3 regions of the Mesorhizobium sp. LNHC221B00 genome follow, and region 3 is predicted to be linked to each of the others. Evidence: predicted binding sites of a transcription regulator. Region 3 holds the regulator's gene; each other region holds the start of a gene.
The links. Region 3 encodes HrcA, which represses chaperone genes, less so after heat shock. Its sites were predicted from a motif close to GTTAGCACTCNCNNNNNGNGAGTGCTAAC; they were not measured.

Region 1 (4,179 bases), on a different contig from region 3:
ACTTCGGTCACGGCCAGATCGATGCCGCGCTTCAGGTCCATCGGGTTCATGCCGGCGGCAACGGCCTTGTTGCCTTCCTGGACGATCGACTGCGCCAGAACGGTCGCCGTCGTGGTGCCGTCACCGGCGATGTCGTTGGTCTTCGAAGCAACTTCGCGGATCATCTGCGCGCCCATGTTTTCGAACTTGTCGGAAAGTTCGATTTCCTTGGCGACGGTGACCCCGTCCTTGGTGATGCGCGGTGCGCCGAACGACTTGTCGATGACGACGTTGCGGCCCTTGGGACCGAGGGTCACCTTCACCGCGTCGGCGAGGATGTTGATGCCGTGAAGCATGCGCTCGCGGGCATCGCGGGAGAATTTTACGTCTTTGGCAGCCATTTTTTTACTCCTGGGCATTTCGCCCGAAATTCAGATTTGATGGTGCGAAGGAAAGGCGGCAGCGTGTCAGCCGATGATGCCCATAATGTCGGATTCCTTCATGATCAGAAGGTCTTCGCCATTGAGCTTGACTTCGGTACCCGACCACTTGCCGAACAGGATGCGGTCGCCGGCCTTGACGTCCAGCGGGACCAGCTTGCCAGCTTCGTCACGAGCGCCGGAGCCGACGGCGATGATCTCGCCTTCCTGCGGCTTTTCCTTCGCCGTATCCGGGATGATGATCCCGCCGGCGGTCTTGGATTCGGATTCGACCCGGCGAACGACCACGCGGTCATGCAGCGGCCGGAAATTCGACTTTGCCATTTTTGGATTTCCTTGGTGCGGATGTTGAACGGTTCTCCGTTGCCGGAGCGTGCTTAGCACTCAGCCGAAGCGAGTGCTAACGCGGCAATGAGATAAGCCGCATGCTCCTGCTAGTCAAGACGGAAGAGCAAAGAGCAAAGAGAAAAGAGCAGACAGCAAAGAGAAGAGAGCAAAGAGCGTGTAAGCATCGAGCCTTTTATGTGAACAATGTCGGGTATCAGACATATATGGGGCGGCTCACCCTTTGTATTTGAGCTTTATTCAGATGGCACGAATGATGCAACGGGTGATGCATTTGATCTCATCCAGAGGCTCGCACGGGGTCGTGCTGCGTCAGCTCGGTCATGTCGAGCTTCAGAAGGCCATTTTGGCATTGGTTCTGTTGCCCTATTGCCATTCATGACCAGTCCTGCGCGCGTGAGCCGGCCGGCTAGATTCCAACCACGAGAGCGCCGCCGCTGAGACCCGCACCCGCCGCCGACAGAAGGATTTTCTCTCCAGGCTGGAATGGCTCCGTCTGGTTGGCGAGCGAGAGCGACAGCGGGATCGTCGCGGCCGAAGAGTTGCCGTATTCGGCAATCGTCTTGACAATTGCTTGGTCCGCGATGCCGAGGTTCCTCCCGACCGCGTCGAAAATCCGAGTATTGGCCTGATGCGGCACGAACCGGCCGAGATCGTGTGGCCGCACTCCGGCAGCGGCTAGCGCGCTTATCGAGCAATCGGTCATCATCTCGACGGCCTTTGCGAACACTTCGCGGCCGTCCGTCATCCTCATTCGGGTTTGCGCGAGATCGAGGTCACCGTGGAACGGCTTGTTGCTTCCTCCTGCGGGAATCTGGATCAGCCCGTATCGCGAGCCGTCCGAAGCCACCGAGGCACCGAGAATGCCCCGATCAGCATCATCGCACTGACCGATCACCAGGGCGCCGGCGGCATCGGCAAACAGGACCGAGCTTGCGCGCTCGGCTGGATTGATGCGGCGGCTGAGGATGTTGGCGGCGATAACAAGGCTCGCTTTGCCGTGCAGGCGGGTAAATCCGTCCGCAAACATCAGCGCATAGATGAAGCCGGCGCACGCGCCTGTCAGATCCACCGCGCCTGCGCGGCCAAGGCCAAGCTTGTGTGCGACCAGCGGCGCGCTCGGCGGCAGAAGATGGTCGGGTGTCGAGGTGGCAAGCAACAGCAGACCGATGTCGTGGCGCGCAATACCGGCGTTCGCCAGCGCCATGTCGCTGGCCTGCGCAGCAAGACCAGACAGCGTGTCTTCGTCGGTTGCCCAGAAGCGCGACCGTATCCCGGTACGCCTTTCGATCCAGCCTTGATCAAGACCGAGATTGCTCTCGATTTCGGCATTCGCCACCTTTCGCCCAGGCGCATGATGGCCAAACCCGAGTATGCGCGACGACTTGCTCATGGCCTGGACCCGAAGCGTTCGCCCGCCTCCTCAATGGCGTCATAGAGTCGCTCGAGCTCGTCGCCGGTGATGCAATAGGGTGGCAGAAGGTAGAGGACATTGCCGAGCGGGCGCACAAGTAGCCCTCGCTCGAGGAAGAAAGCGCGCAGTTTCGGTCCGATCTCGGCGAGATAACCTGCGGAACCGGTTCGCAGGTCGAGCGCCGCGATTGTTCCCGTGGCTCGGCAGTCGGTGAAGAAGCTGTTGTCGCGAAAGCGTCGAAGCCCGGTGGCCTGCATTGCGCTCAAGGCCGCAATGCGCTCGGCCACCGGCTCGTCCCGCCAGATCTCGACATTGGCAAGTGCTGCCGCGCAGGCAATCGGGTTGGCAGTGTAGGAGCTCGAATGGAAAAACGTCTTCTTCCGGTCCTCGGAATAATGAGCCTGGAAGATGGCATCGGTGGCAAGCGTTACGGCCAGCGGGATGGCGCCGCCGGTCAGGCCTTTCGAGGTGCACAGGATATCTGGAGAGATCGATGCCTGCTCGCAGGCGAACATGGTTCCGGTCCGCCCCCAGCCGGTCATCACTTCGTCGGCGATCAGCAGCGTGCCGGAGGCCTCAGTGATCTTCTTCAATTCGGCCAGAACTGAAGCCGGATACATCAGCATGCCGCCGGCGCCCAGCACCAGCGGCTCGACGATTAAGGCTGCGGCTCGTCGATCGCGGGTCACAGCCTCTAAACGATCCAGCGTCTCCTGCTCGCGCCCCGCTGCCGGAAAGGGGATGATGTCGACCTCGAACAGCAGCGGTTCGTAGGCGGCGTTGAACACGCCACGCGCACCGACGCTCATCGTGCCGATCGTGTCGCCATGATAGCTGTGCTCCATGACGACGATGCGAGAGCGTGGGGCGCCGATGTTGCGGAAATAACCGAGCGCCATCTTCAGCGCAACTTCGACGCAGGTCGAGCCACTGTCGGAATAGAACACCCAGTCGAGTCCAGCGGGAGCGAGGCCGACAAGCGCCTTGGCCAAGCGCTCTGCCGGCTCGTGCGTGAAGCCCGCGAAGACAATCTGGTCGAGGCTCGACGCGGTTGTCTCGATTGCCTTCATGATGCGGGGATGGCGGTGGCCATGTGTGACGACCCACCAGGAGGAGATGGCGTCCAGGATGCGGGCGCCGTCGGCCCTGCGGAGATAGGCGCCTTCAGTCCGGACGATTTCTGGGATCGCAGGCTCGAGCGCGTGCTGGGTGAAGGGATGCCACACATGAGACTGCGACATCAGTCACCTCCAGTAATCGAGGCGAAGGCGAAGCCGGCAATCATTGCGTCCCTCAGTGTCTTGCCGGTCAGCAGATCGAGGTGCGGCAGCCTGCCGAGCTGCGGCGCACCGCTGAATTCCACGATGGTCCGTTGCGTATCGGCCATCTCATCGCCGATGAAAGCGATGCCGGCCAACGGGATGGATCGGGCGCGGAGCGCCTCGATCGAGAGCAAGGTGTGGTTGATGGTGCCGAGCGTGGTGCGGGCGCACAGAATAACGGGCAGCCGCCATTCAGCGAAGATGTCGATGAGCCTTGTGCGCCGGTTAAGCGGCACCATCAGGCCGCCGGAGCCTTCGATGACGAGCGGCGTCGGTAGGACGGGAAAAGCAAGATCGGCAGCCTTGATCGCCACGCCGTCGATCTCGGCCGAACGATGCGGCGACAGCGGGCTCCGCAAGCGGTAGGCTTCCGGCAGCACGCGCTCTGAGGGCAAGCCGGCAAGCCGCGCGACCACTTCGCTGTCGGTCTCGCCGTCGAGGCCCGATTGCACCGGTTTCCAGTAAAAGCCGTCGAGCAAACCGGCGAGCCCAGCCGCAAACACGGTCTTGCCAACTCCCGTGTCGGTTCCGGTGATGACGATGCGTTGGGTCATACCGCCTCCGGTGATGTTTGGGCCAACACCTCGACCAGCGCCTCGACCATGGCGGAAATGTCGGCTTCGCCGACATTGAGCGTCAGTGAGATGCGCAGCCGCGACGTGCCCTCGGGCACGGTCGG
Region 2 (4,179 bases), on a different contig from region 3:
ATGGCTCGCACTCGCTGCGCCGGGCCCGGCGCCTCCTCACCTATATCGAGGAGCAGGGGCTCATCGTGTGCCAACTCGACGGCACCGGCCGGCGCACCGTGACGCTGGTCGAGCTCGCCTGGGCCACGGCGCCCGGCGACCCCAACGCCGAGGAGGCGGAGCAAGGGAGCCTGGCGCTGTGAGGGGGCCATGACGCGTTCAACACCCGACGGATCGCATAAGCAGTCTGAGGGCAAGGTTGCGCGGGTGCGTATCATGGGGACACCGAGGTCCGGCACGAATCTCGCGAAGCACCTAATGGAAACTCATCTCGGGGTGTCTGTCGTCTTCGACCAGGGCTTTTGGAAGCATGGAATCTTTCCGGCCCTGATGAACGGACGCGACCTTGGATATGGAGACTTGCCCATCATCGTGATGAGCAAGGATCCCATCACCCAGCTCCTGTCATGGTTCCGCTTCAGCCGAAACGACAGCATTTTCCGGCCGGCCAAACATCTCGGTCCATTCCTGAACAGGCCATTCGAACTCAAGCAGGATTTTACGCACCCAAAGATGGCCTACAGGTTCCGCACACCTGCCGATTATTGGAACCAGTTTTACTTTGCCATGGAAGCCCTGCGCCGCACCGGCGCACCCGTGCATTTCGTAGCCTATGAGCAACTCGTTTCCGCGCCGGCCCTTTGCCTCGGTTCGATTTCCAGGTTTCTCGATCTTTCCCCGCCTTTCGACACCGGCACCACCGTGACTATCCCTCGGCACGCGATCGGTGCGAGCAATGACATTGACCGGCCAGCGGACCCGGCCGCCAACCAGGGTCCGTTCGATCCGGCGCGCGCGGATCTGGCATCGGCGCTCGCCAGGATCGGCTGGCGCAATGCACGCCTTATCCTAGGCGACATCGACGGCGACGTGCTTGCCGCAACGGGCCGAGCCGGGTTTCGCAGGACCTGCCGGGAAGCGATCGGCCCCACGGCGATATTGAGGTCGTTGATCGGCTTCTGGTGAGGTGGTGCCGCGCGTCGCCTTCAAATGTCTGCTTCGACTTCCGACCAGCTCCATGGATTTGGCGGGTTTGGAGCGGGTTGCTCGCGCTACTGGATAGCGATGATGCCGTCGATGGCCCGCCATTCCGAAGGCTGGATCAGCCGGTGGTGGGCGACGCGAACCGAGTGCAGCGGGCCTTCGAGTTGGCGCTCCCAATAGGATAGGAACCCGTGAAGCTCGGGGAACTCGGGCGCAAGGTCATAATCCTGCCAGACATAGAGTTGGAGCAGGCTCGGATGATCGGGCAGGTGATAGTGAATCTCCGCCGTGGTCAGGCCGTAGCCCTCCATCTGGAGACGGAATTCCTTGCTGACGCTTGCGATCATTCGTTTCTCCTTCCTGTCAGGTATTAGGCATGCAGCCTGTCAAAAGTGGTGATGGAATCGCCGCTCGGCTGGCGTAGTGCCGAGACGCCGCCGTCGCTGGTATCCTGGAGCAGGCGGTCAAGCGCGCGGTTGGAGCTTTCGGCGGCAGGGGTGGATTTGAGCGGCGAAAAAATCTGTCGGTCCATCGATGTGCTCCGTCTGCAAACAACTCCTTGAGCGGATCGCGGTTCCGGCGCCCGGGATGCGCCGGGCGCGTATAATCTGTTGAACAAGGATAGAAGATTCAAGCCGGCATCCGACCTGGATAGGTCGCGATAACAGGCCCTTGGCACTCGCGGCGCAGGAGTGCCAAAATTTTTTGGCGGGGCTCTTGAAACCGAAAAACGGCAAAACTAGCTCGATATGCGCGCGCGATGCCTGAGCAAGGGTCGCTGCGTTCCGCACTGGCCGATTTTGCCGGTCCGGTTGCGGAGGAACCGCGAAAAACATGTTTGTCCAGAAGGAGAACGAAATGGCGTTCCGTCCATTGCATGACCGTATCGTGGTCCGCCGCATCGACGCCGAGGAAAAGACCGCGGGCGGCATCATCATTCCCGACACCGCCAAGGAGAAGCCGCAGGAAGGCGAGGTACTCGCTGTCGGTCCCGGCGCGCGCGACGACGGCGGCAAGCTGGTCGAGCTCGACGTCAAGGTCGGCGACCGCATCCTGTTCGGCAAATGGTCCGGCACCGAGATACGGCTCGACGGCCAGGATCTGCTCGTCATGAAGGAAAGTGACGTGATGGGCGTGATCGAAGAGGCCGCGCAGATCAAGAAGGCCGCCTGACGGCTTCTTGAAAATCCAACCAGTCAACGAATGCTGCCTAGATGAAGGAGTGATCCAATGGCTGCAAAAGAGGTTAAATTCCATACCGAAGCGCGCGAGAAGATGCTGCGCGGCGTCGACATCCTCGCCAATGCGGTGAAGGTGACGCTTGGCCCCAAGGGGCGCAACGTGGTGATCGACAAATCGTTCGGCGCGCCGCGCATCACCAAGGACGGCGTCACCGTCGCCAAGGAGATCGAGCTCGAGGACAAGTTCGAGAACATGGGCGCGCAGATGGTGCGCGAAGTGGCGTCCAAGACCAACGACATCGCCGGCGACGGCACTACGACCGCGACCGTTCTTGCCCAGGCCATCGTCAAGGAAGGCGCCAAGGCGGTTGCCTCGGGCATGAACCCGATGGACCTGAAGCGCGGCATCGACAAGGCCGTGGAGGCGGTGGTGGCAGAGCTGAAGGCCAATGCCCGCGACGTGACCAGGAATGACGAGATCGCGCAGGTCGGCACCATCTCGGCCAACGGCGATGCCGAGATCGGCCGCTTCCTCGCCGAGGCGATGGAGAAGGTCGGCAATGAAGGCGTGATCACCGTCGAGGAGGCCAAGACCGCCGAGACCGAACTCGAAGTCGTTGAGGGCATGCAGTTCGACCGCGGCTATCTCAGCCCTTATTTCATTACCAATCAGGACAAGATGCGCGTCGAACTCGACGAGCCCTATGTGTTGATCCACGAGAAGAAGCTCTCCAACCTGCAGGCGCTGCTTCCGGCGCTGGAGGCGGTGGTGCAGTCGGGCAAGCCGCTGCTGATCATCGCCGAGGATGTCGAGGGCGAGGCGCTCGCCACGCTGGTGGTCAACAAGCTGCGCGGCGGCCTCAAGGTTGCTGCCGTCAAGGCGCCCGGCTTCGGCGACCGCCGCAAGGCCATGCTGGAGGACATCGCCATCCTCACCGGCGGCACGGCGATCTCGGAAGATCTCGGCATCAAACTGGAGAATGTGACGCTGGAGATGCTGGGCCGCGCCAAGAAGGTGGTGGTCGAGAAGGAGAACACCACCATCGTCGACGGTGTCGGCCGCAAGGAAGAGATCCAGGGCCGTGTCGCGCAGATCAAGGCGCAGATCCAGGAGACCACCTCGGACTATGACCGCGAGAAGCTGCAGGAGCGGCTAGCCAAGCTTGCCGGCGGCGTCGCGGTGATCCGCGTCGGCGGCTCGACCGAGGTCGAGGTCAAGGAGCGCAAGGACCGCGTCGACGATGCGCTCCACGCCACGCGCGCGGCAGTCGAGGAAGGCGTGCTGCCCGGTGGCGGTGTCGCGTTGCTTCGAGCCGCCAGGGCGCTCGATGCCGTCCAGACCGACAATCCCGACCAGAAGACCGGTGTCGAGATCGTGCGCCGCGCGATCGAAACGCCGGTGCGCCAGATCGCCGAGAATGCCGGCGCCGAAGGCTCGATCATCGTCGGCAAGCTGCGCGAGAAGAGCGAGTTCGGCTGGGGCTGGAATGCCCAGACCAACGAGTTCGGCGATCTCTATGGCCAGGGCGTGATCGACCCGGCCAAGGTGGTGCGCACGGCGCTGCAGGACGCAGCCTCCGTCGCCGGCCTGCTGGTGACCACCGAGGCGATGGTGGCCGAGAAACCGAAGAAGGAAGCCGCCACCCCGGCGATGCCCGCCGGCGCCGGCATGGATTTCTGAGCCCATGCATGACGGCCCGCTCCCCGGCTGGGGAGCGGGCATCAGGATGAAATCGAGCGGAGGTAAACATGGATGCGATGGCTGGCCTTGGACCCCTGCCGGCGCCGACACATGAGGCAAAGGAGTTCCTGGCCTACGAAAAAGAATGCCGCAGCGTGCTGCAGCCGCGACTGGCAGGACTGCTCGACATGGCCGAAGCCGCCGGCTGGAACCGGCGAGCGATGTTCGCCGCACAGAAGATGAAGGGCGTTGTTGTTTGGAGGTGGAGACGTGATCGCGGGCCGGTTGCGTGAA
Region 3 (4,179 bases):
TCGTAGAAGGCGATGTTGAGCGGCGCCGAATGCGCCTGCATCAGCACATCGGGAATATCGACCTTGCCGGCAAGGTCGGGGCGCTCGCCCTTGTGGCGCGGATCTTCGTTGTTGCCGATATAGTACCAGGGCCAGCCATAGAAGGCGCCTTCCCTGACCGATGTGGCGTATTCGGCTGGCACATTGTCGCCGAGCGCATCGCGCTCGTTGACGACGCACCACAGCGCGCCGGTCGCCGGCTGGACGGTCATGCCCGAGCAGTTGCGCAGGCCGGTGGCGACGGTGCGGCCGTTCTTGCCGTCGGGGTCGAAGGCCTGCACGTCGGCGCGTCCCTCTTCGGAGCCCCAGCTGGCGCCGAGCGGCTTTGACTTGATCCATGCATCGAGTCCGCCCCTCGGCCTCTTGCCCATGTCCCCGGCGGCGTTCGAGCCCGAGCCGACCGACAGATAGAGCGTCTTGCCATCGGGCGAAAAGGCGATGTCGCGGGTCCAGTGATGGTTCGATGGAATGTCGTCGACGATGGTTTCCGGGTCGGCGGATGCCTTGAGATCGCCATTGCGGTAGGCAAAGCGCACGATGCTGTCGCTGTTGGCGACATAGACCCATTGCGGGTCGCTGCCCGGCGGGTAGAAGGCAATGCCGTAGGGCTGGTTGAGATCGCCGGCGAAGATGCTTTTCTCGGCGGGCTTGGCGCTGCCCTCGGTCAGGCGGTAGACGCGGATCTGGTTGGCTTCGCTGTCGGCGACGAACAGGTCGCCATTGGGTGCCGCGCGTACCACGCGCGGATTGTCGATGCCGGACGCGATCAGCTCGGCCGAAAAGCCTTCCGGCAGTTGCGGTTTGGCGTCCGCCGGCCTTTCGGCAAGGCCGGCGCTGTTCGAGGCCGACTTGGCGAGATTGGGCTTCGGCAGGTCTTCCGGCTTGATCAGGCGGCGCACGCCGGGCTTGTCGGCGCGCCAGTCGCCAAAGGCGGCCGGACCCTTCAGCACCGGCTGGTCGGCCTGCTGGGCGAACGCCGCGGTCGCGAGGAGCAGTGCGGAAAGCCCCAGTCCGGCCATTCGGGTCCCAGCGATCATTGTCGTCCCTCCACCTGGTCGCGAACGAAGTCAACGGCCGGTTTGTCCCTGGGTTCCGTCTTGCTTCCGGGTTCAGGTCCCGGCGGCGTAAAAATCGTCGTCGAGGCGCTTTTCCAAGGCGACGAGATCCGCCGGCAGCGGCAGGCCCATGGCGCGCATTTCGCGCAGCTTCTCGCGCAGCTGTTCCTGGATTTCGTGCTGGTCTTCCGGCTGGTTGACCATTTCCTCCAGCAGCAGGCTGATCCGGGCCTTGAACTCTTCGAGCGCCATTCTTTTTCTCCTTGGCGGCCAGGAAGCGCAGGAAGTCGCCGCTCGCAGGCCGGCTGAATATCAATATACCTAGCGCAGCATGCGCGATATCAGCTGCGCCGTGTAATCCACCATCGGCACGATGCGCGCGTAATTCAGCCGGGTCGGGCCGATGACGCCGAGCGCGCCGACGACGCGGGCATCCTTGTCGCGATAGGGCGCGACCACCAGCGACGAGCCCGACAGCGAGAACAGCTTGTTTTCCGAGCCGATGAAGATGCGCACGCCCGATCCCTGCTCGGCCAGGTCAAGCAACTGGATCAACCCGTCCTGCGTCTCCATATCCTCGAACAGGTGCCGCAGCAGTTCGATATCGGCCTGCGCGGTGACGTTTTCGAGCAGGTTGGCCCGGCCGCGCACGATGAGCCGCGCCGGCAGGCCGCTTTCGGCGCCCGCCCATACCGCCAGCCCCTTCTCGACGAGATCCTGCGACAGCGTGTCCAGCGCTGCCCTTGTCTCTTCCTTGATGCGAGCGATCTCGGTCCGTGCCTCGGCCAGCGTGCGGCCCCGAATATGCGCGTTGAGGAAATTCGAGGCCTCGTGCAATTGCGAGACGGTGATGCCGGCGGGCAGCTCGACGACGCGGTTTTCGACGTCGCCATTCTGCGACACCAGCACGGCAAGCGCCTTGGTCGGCTCCAGCTGGATGAATTCGATGTGCTTCAGCGCCACCTCGTTCTTGGCGGCCAGCACCAGGCCGGCGCCGCGCGACATGCCCGACAGCATCTGGCTGGCCTCGGTCAGCATATGCTCCAGCGTCGCGCCCGAGCCCGAGGCCCGCACCTGTGCCTCGATGGTGCGGCGCTCCTCGTCGGAGAGGTCGCCAAGTTCCATGAAGGCATCAACGAAGAAACGCAGGCCCGCCTGCGTCGGCAGCCGGCCGGCCGAGATATGCGGCGCATAAATCAGCCCGAGATGTTCCAGGTCGCTCATCACATTGCGGATGGTGGCCGGCGACAGCGAGGAGGGCAGGATGCGCGACAGGCTGCGCGAGCCCACGGGCTCGCCATCCCTGAGATAGGAATCGACGATGCGCCGGAAGATGTCGCGTGAGCGCATGTCGAGTGATTGAAGTGCGGGCGATTGCGAACTCGGATCGACTGCCTTGGTCATACGGCCAAAAACCTCCTTGTTCAGGATATAGACTTCGGCACGGTGGGCGCAACCCGGTGTCTGCATCAGATCGCCCGGCGTCTGTGTCAGATCGCCCGGTGCCGCGTTTGCGCTCAGCCGGCCATTTTCCTTTGCGCCATGCTCCCCATGCGGCTACAAGCCGGCCAAGATTCCGAAAATGACAAGAAAGAAGCCTGAATGCGCCCCTCCAAACGCCAATTCGACGAAATGCGCGCCATCTCCTTCGAGCGCGGCGTCTCCAAGCACGCCGAAGGCTCGTGCCTGGTGAAGTTCGGCGACACCCATGTCCTGTGCACGGCGAGCCTCGAGGAGAAGGTGCCGGGCTGGATGCGCAATTCCGGCAAGGGCTGGGTGACGGCCGAATATGGCATGCTGCCGCGCTCGACCGGCGAGCGTATGCGCCGCGAGGCATCCGCCGGCAAGCAGGGCGGCCGCACGCTGGAAATCCAGCGTCTCATCGGCCGTTCGCTGCGCGCCGTGGTCGACCTGCAGGCGCTGGGCGAACAGCAGATCACCGTCGACTGCGACGTCATCCAGGCCGATGGCGGCACCCGCACCGCCTCGATCACCGGCGGCTGGGTGGCGCTGTACGACTGCCTGCGCTGGATGGAAGAGCGGCAGATGACCAGCGTTTCCAAGGTGCTGAAGGACCATGTCGCGGCGATTTCCTGCGGCATCCATGACGGCCAGCCGGTCATCGACCTCGATTATATCGAGGATTCCTCGGCCGGCACCGACGCCAATTTCGTCATGACCGGCAAGGGCGGCATCGTCGAGATCCAGGGCACCGCCGAGGGCGAACCGTTCTCCGAAGGGCAGTTCGCGGACTTGATGGGCCTGGCCAAGAAAGGCATCCAGCGCCTGGTGAGTTTGCAGCAGATGGCGGTGGCTTAGGGTTAAATGCCGAGCTTGAGCGCCCCCCTCTGCCCTGCCGGGCATCTCCCCCTCGAGGAGGGAGATCGGCTATGGTTGCGGGTTTCGCCAATCATCAACGTTGAGGCGCCGTCAGCGAAACTGCCAATCTCCCCCCTTGAGGGGGAGATGGCCGGCAGGCCAGAGGGGGGCGCCTCGTGACTCCCTCTGCCATTCTTGAGTCAGCGCTCTACGTCACAGACTTGCACGCAGCCGAACAATTCTATCGCGACACCCTCGGCCTTCACCTCCTCGGCAAGGTCGAAGGCCGCCACCTTTTCTTCCGCTGCGGACCCGGTGTGCTGCTCATCTTCAACGCCGAGGCGACCAAAATCCCACCCGCGCCCGATGCCAAGCTGAAGGTGCCGCCGCATGGCGCGGTCGGCGAAGGCCATCTCTGCTTTGCGGCGACCGCCGTGGAAATCGCGGCCTGGAAGGCCCATCTCAAGGCGAGGAACGTCGCCATCGAGAGCGAATTCGAATGGCCGCAAGGCGGCCGTTCGATCTATATACGCGACCCCTCGGGCAATTCGATCGAGTTTGCCGAGCCAAGAATCTGGGGCCTTTGATGCATTCGCCAACTGTTCACTCGCCAACTGTTCACTCACTTGACGGCAAGAAGATCGTCGTTGCCAGCCACAATGCCGGCAAGCTGCGCGAATTCGCCGATCTGATGGGACCGTTCGGTTTCGAGGCGAAGTCGGCCAAGGACTATGGCCTGCCGGAACCCGACGAAACCGGCACCACT

Region 1: groES (co-chaperone GroES) is a predicted target of HrcA. The motif match lies at 796-824, and genes of this name have one in related genera.
Region 2: X741_RS143060 (co-chaperone GroES) is a predicted target of HrcA. The motif match lies at 1,695-1,723, and genes of this name have one in related genera.

The regions. Positions count from the first base shown of each region.
Region 1 is NZ_AYWR01000003.1:53,205-57,383, forward strand. It holds partial or broken gene groL (chaperonin GroEL) at 1-380, opposite strand, end outside; gene groES (co-chaperone GroES) at 447-743, opposite strand; gene X741_RS161670 (beta-ketoacyl-ACP synthase III) at 1,174-2,157, opposite strand; gene X741_RS161665 (adenosylmethionine--8-amino-7-oxononanoate transaminase) at 2,154-3,419, opposite strand; gene bioD (dethiobiotin synthase) at 3,419-4,054, opposite strand; gene X741_RS161655 (8-amino-7-oxononanoate synthase) at 4,051-4,179, opposite strand, start outside.
Region 2 is NZ_AYWR01000023.1:405-4,583, forward strand. It holds partial or broken gene X741_RS143075 (ATP-binding protein) at 1-182, shown strand, start outside; gene X741_RS143070 (hypothetical protein) at 400-1,005, shown strand; gene X741_RS143065 (usg protein) at 1,092-1,370, opposite strand; gene X741_RS1000000170010 (hypothetical protein) at 1,394-1,555, opposite strand; gene X741_RS143060 (co-chaperone GroES) at 1,882-2,196, shown strand; gene groL (chaperonin GroEL) at 2,254-3,885, shown strand; gene X741_RS06735 (hypothetical protein) at 3,954-4,178, shown strand; gene X741_RS1000000171695 (DUF982 domain-containing protein) at 4,156-4,179, shown strand, end outside.
Region 3 is NZ_AYWR01000008.1:4,349-8,527, forward strand. It holds gene X741_RS154335 (sorbosone dehydrogenase family protein) at 1-1,076, opposite strand, end outside; gene X741_RS154330 (hypothetical protein) at 1,149-1,346, opposite strand; gene hrcA (heat-inducible transcriptional repressor HrcA) at 1,416-2,498, opposite strand; gene rph (ribonuclease PH) at 2,697-3,413, shown strand; gene X741_RS154315 (VOC family protein) at 3,590-4,000, shown strand; gene rdgB (RdgB/HAM1 family non-canonical purine NTP pyrophosphatase) at 4,000-4,179, shown strand, end outside.